DNA from 2 places in the Streptomyces sp. NPDC101237 genome. Region 1 is predicted to be linked to the other one. Evidence: riboswitches for the same ligand, from Rfam matches in the RefSeq annotation. Region 1 holds a riboswitch; the other holds the start of a gene.
The links. Region 1 has a riboswitch for cyclic di-AMP ahead of ACIRQ9_RS14980 (transglycosylase family protein). Riboswitches for the same ligand answer to the same signal wherever they lie in the genome.
Positions count from the first base shown of each region.

Region 2: it holds a riboswitch for cyclic di-AMP, as region 1 does, so the genes downstream of both, ACIRQ9_RS03710 (transglycosylase SLT domain-containing protein) here and ACIRQ9_RS14980 (transglycosylase family protein) in region 1, are expected to answer to the same signal.

Region 1 covers NZ_JBIWNY010000008.1:103,499-105,675, forward strand. The annotation lists gene ACIRQ9_RS14980 (transglycosylase family protein) at 67-753, opposite strand; cyclic di-AMP (ydaO/yuaA leader) riboswitch at 757-928, opposite strand; gene ACIRQ9_RS14985 (transglycosylase family protein) at 1,123-2,124, opposite strand.
Region 2 covers NZ_JBIWNY010000002.1:171,835-174,011, forward strand. The annotation lists gene ACIRQ9_RS03705 (HAD family hydrolase) at 1-689, shown strand, start outside; gene ACIRQ9_RS03710 (transglycosylase SLT domain-containing protein) at 713-1,210, opposite strand; cyclic di-AMP (ydaO/yuaA leader) riboswitch at 1,216-1,411, opposite strand; gene ACIRQ9_RS03715 (polyprenyl synthetase family protein) at 2,109-2,177, shown strand, end outside.

The sequences.
Region 1 (2,177 bases):
GGGGCGGCCCGCACGTGGACCTCGCCACGAGGACCACGGCCGCGCGGGGGCTGCGGTTGGGCGGGCCTACTTCAGGTGCAGCTGCTGGCCCGGGAAGATGAAGTCGGCGTCGTCGACGATGTCCTTGTTCAGCTTGAACAGCGCCTGCCAGCCGCCCTTGACCTTGTGCTTCTCGGCGATCGAGCTGAGCGTGTCGCCCTTGACGACCTTGTACTCGCCGTCGCCCTTCTTCACCTTCTTGCCGGTCGGGGTGGTGACCGTCTTCTTGGCGGCAGGACGCTCGGCGGAGCGGGAGGCGGCCTGGCTGTCGGTGGAGCGGGTGGCGGTGCCGCCGCCCGACGAGCTGCCGGAGCCGGAGGAGCTGGAGCCGCCGGTGTAGGCGGCACCGGACAGGCCCTTGCCGCAGACCGGCCAGGCGCCCTTGCCCTGCGCGGCGAGGACCTTCTCGGCGACCGCGATCTGCTGCGCCTTGCCGGCCTGGTTGGCCTGCGCGGCGTACTGCGTGCCGCCGTACGCGGCCCAGGTGGAGGCGGAGAACTGCAGGCCGCCGAAGTAGCCGTTGCCGGTGTTGATGGCCCAGTTGCCACCGGACTCGCACTGGGCGACGGCGTCCCACTCGGAGGCGGTGGCCGCGGAGGCGGTGCCGGTGGCCATCAGCGGAGCGGCGATGGCGACACCGGTGACGCCGGCGAGCGCGGCGACGCGGGTGGCCTTGGACGGACGACGGTGCTTGCCCTTGCCGGAAAACAGCATGGAGAATCCCCTCACCGACGCCTGCGAGGTGAGCTGTCGGGTTCGGGCCGGTTGAGTTGCCCGGCCGCACACCTCACGGTGCGCGGCTCCACCCCTAGCCGGACACGGCGGTCTCAACCACCGGTCCCGGCACCTACCTTGGGTCCCCCGCTCCTGCCTACGGCGCTTGACGCGACGACTGTTCCCGGGCAGCCGCTGGCAGGACTCGGCGTTGCGACAACCGGGGCTCGTGGTGACGAGCGGCCTCGACCGTAAACAGGCGATCAGGGGAATTTCAAAGATGATCAGGGCTTCTGAGACTCATCCCACACTTTCACCGAAACGGACATTCAACTCGAAGCGGGACGTCAACTCCCGCCGGTTTTGGCCCTATTCGGTGCCGAGTTTCAGGGTCTGACCGGGGGCGATGTCGTTCGGGTCGGTGCCGATGTCGGCCTTGTTGGCGGCGTAGAGCGCACGCCATCCGCCGTCCAGGTCAAGGGAGTCGGCGATGGAGGCGAGCGTGTCGCCGTCGCGCACGGTGTAGGTGTCCGCGCTCCGGGAGGCATGACGACCGGAAGACATCCCGCTCTGACCGTTTGTCACGCTTTCGTCCGCCGAGCCGCCACGGTGCTTGCCGCTGCTGCCGACCGCACCCGTGTCGACCAGATCCCAAGAACTGCCCGTCTGCCACGAATTGTCCGACTCGTCTGCTTCGGGGACGACCGGGTTCTCGCTCGCTTTCGAGCTGTCCGAGCCGCCCGTTCCCTTCCCCGCCGTCTTCGAGGAGGCGGCGGGAGCGTCCTTGCCGGAGCCCTTGCTCGCGCTCGGCGACGGCGTGACGGACGCGGAGTCCGAGGCGCCCGCCGAGGAGTCGGAGGGGCCGGAGTCCGGGGAGGCGGAGGAATCCGATGAACCAGAAGAAGAGGACGAATCCGACAGCCCGGAGGAGGAGTCGGCGGAGCCGGACGCGTCGCCCGAGTCACCGGCGCCCGTGTCGACGCTCACCGAGGCGTCGTCCGAGGAGAGCCCGGAGAGCAGGGCGCAGGTCCGCCACGGCTTGGTGCCCTGGTCGGCGAGGATCTTCTCGGCGACCGCGATCTGCTGCGAACGGCTCGCCTGGTCCGGCGTGCCGGCGTACTCCTGGCCGCCGTAGTGGTCCCAGTCGTCCTGGGACATCTGCAGGCCGCCGTAGTACCCGGTGCCCTCGTCCATGCTCCAGGAGCCGCCGCTCTCGCACTCGGCCACCCGGTCCCAGGTGCTGCCGTCGGCCGCGTTGGCGCTCGCCGCACCGAGGAGCGGAATGGCGATGGCCGAGCCGGTCACGCCGGCCGCGACGAGGAGCGCCGGAGCCTGACGGGGGCGACGGTGACGACCGTTCCCGGAGAGCATGCGGAGACCTTTCGAGCGACAGCGGTGACCGGCGCGACGGTCCTGCCGGCGCG
Region 2 (2,177 bases), on a different contig from region 1:
GGGCCCGGCATCTCGTGGTGACCGGCCGCCCCGCGCCGAGAGTGCGCGCTCTCCTGGCGGACCTGGGCTGCACCGGACTCGCGGTCTGCGGCCAGGGCGCCCAGGTGTACGACGCCGGCGCGCACCGGCTGCTCTGGTCGGTGACCCTGGACCGGGACCTGGCGGAGACCGCCCTGGGCAAGATCGAGGCCGAGGTCGGTCAGGTCTACGCGGCGGTCGACCAGGACGGCGTGGACGGGCTCACGCTCATCGAGCCGGGCTACCGGATGCCCCACCCCGCGCTGCCCGCGCTGCGGGTCGGCCGGCGCGACGACCTGTGGTGCGCGCCCATCAGCAAGGTGCTGCTGCGCCACCACACCCTGTCCGACGACGAACTGGCGGCGACCGCCCGCGCGGTGGTCGGGTCGCTGGCGACGGTCACCATGTCGGGACCGGGGACGGTCGAGCTGCAGCCGTGCGGGGTGACCAAGGCGACCGGCCTCGCGCTGGCCGCCGACCGGCTCGGGCTGAGCCCGGAGCGGGCGGTCGCCTTCGGGGACATGCCCAACGACGTCCCGATGTTCGACTGGGCGGCCCACGGGGTGGCGATGGCCGACGCCCATCCCGAACTCAAGACGGTGGCCGACGAGATCACCTCGTCGAACGAGGACGACGGCGTGGCCGTCGTCCTCGAACGACTTTTCGGCTGACGGCGGCGGTCAGTACGCGCCGGTCAGTACGCGCCGTGCACGTTGTCGATCGAGCCGTACCGCGCGGCGGCGTAGTTGCAGGCGGCGGTGATGTTCGCGACCGGGTCGTAGACGTCGAACGACGTGCCGTCCACGTGGTAGGTCTTGAACGTCGGGTCGATCACCTGGAGCAGGCCCTTGGACGGGATGCCCTTGGCGGCGTTGGAGTCCCAGAGGTTGATGGCACTCGGGTTGCCCGAGGACTCGCGCATCACGTTGCGGTAGATGCCGTCGTAGGTGCCCGGGATCTTCTTTTCGGCCATGATCGCGAGGGACTCGCGGATCCAGCCGTCGAGGTTGTTCGGGTACCCGGCGAGCGTCGTGGAGGCCGACGAAGCCGTCGTGGCGGTGGACGTGGCGGCGGAGGCGGCGCTCGCCCCGATGAGCGGAAGGGCGAGAACGGCCGCGCCGGTCGCCGCGACGGTGAGCCTGCGAAGGACGGAGTTGCGGCGGGTACGGCGGTGCTGGGCGACAACGGACATGGTGACGTTCCTCTCCGTCGCCTGCGAGGTGAGCTGTCGGGTTCGGGCCCGGGGAGTGCCCGGCCGCACCGCCCTGAGGCGGAGCGACTTCACCCCTAGCCGTTCCGGTACGACGTTCTTCGATGACGTCCGTCGCCCGGTCCGGCGGCTTACCTGGTTCCCCCGCTCCTGCCGTGCGAATGAACTCGTCAATGGGTCACGACGGGCGGCGGCAGGATTCGGCGTCCGCCCGGTGAGCCGGAACGTATGCGAGAGCACATGTCCGAAACAAGCGCCTGATGCCCACAAAACCTCTATTGACCTTGATCTGAGTATTATGGGGTACTTGATCCTTTGCGGTTGCCAAGCCTCAACTCCCGTGCGGCGCAAGGGAAGAAAGGGTCACCTCACCGCATGTGTGGCACCCAGGGCCACGTGACTCACTTCACGAAGAGGCAATTGCGGCGAATCGGACAATAGGGATTCATTGCATGAGCTTTTCCGGGTGTCGACGGAATAGCGGGACGCCGCGATTTGTAGGCATTGCCCCGATGGAGGCGGGTGGAGTGGCGGGCGTCACAGGTAATTCCGAGAATTGTCCGAATTGTTCTTATTCGGAATGAGAGGCCGCGCAGTGGGGTCTGCCGGCATCGACGAGCGGCGGCAGGGGTACCTCCGGTCCGGGGCACCGCGTGCCTCCGGTTCGCGACAAGATCCGGTACTTCCTGTTAAGTCATGAGATGTCAGGTCGTATCGGCTGATCAAAAACATACCGGTCGTGATCCGATAGCGCCCGGGGTGTAACGGTGGGCGCCCTCGGTGATCGAAACCTGACCGGATACGCTGACTTGAGTGATGGCAGCGACCTATCGACAAACCGTGTAAGCGCCAGTGGACACCAGCAGACAGGAGACCCCTCGTGACCGTCGGGCCGTTCGGGCTGAGCGTGCGGGACCAGGCTCTGGAAGCCGATGTCCAGGCCGGATTG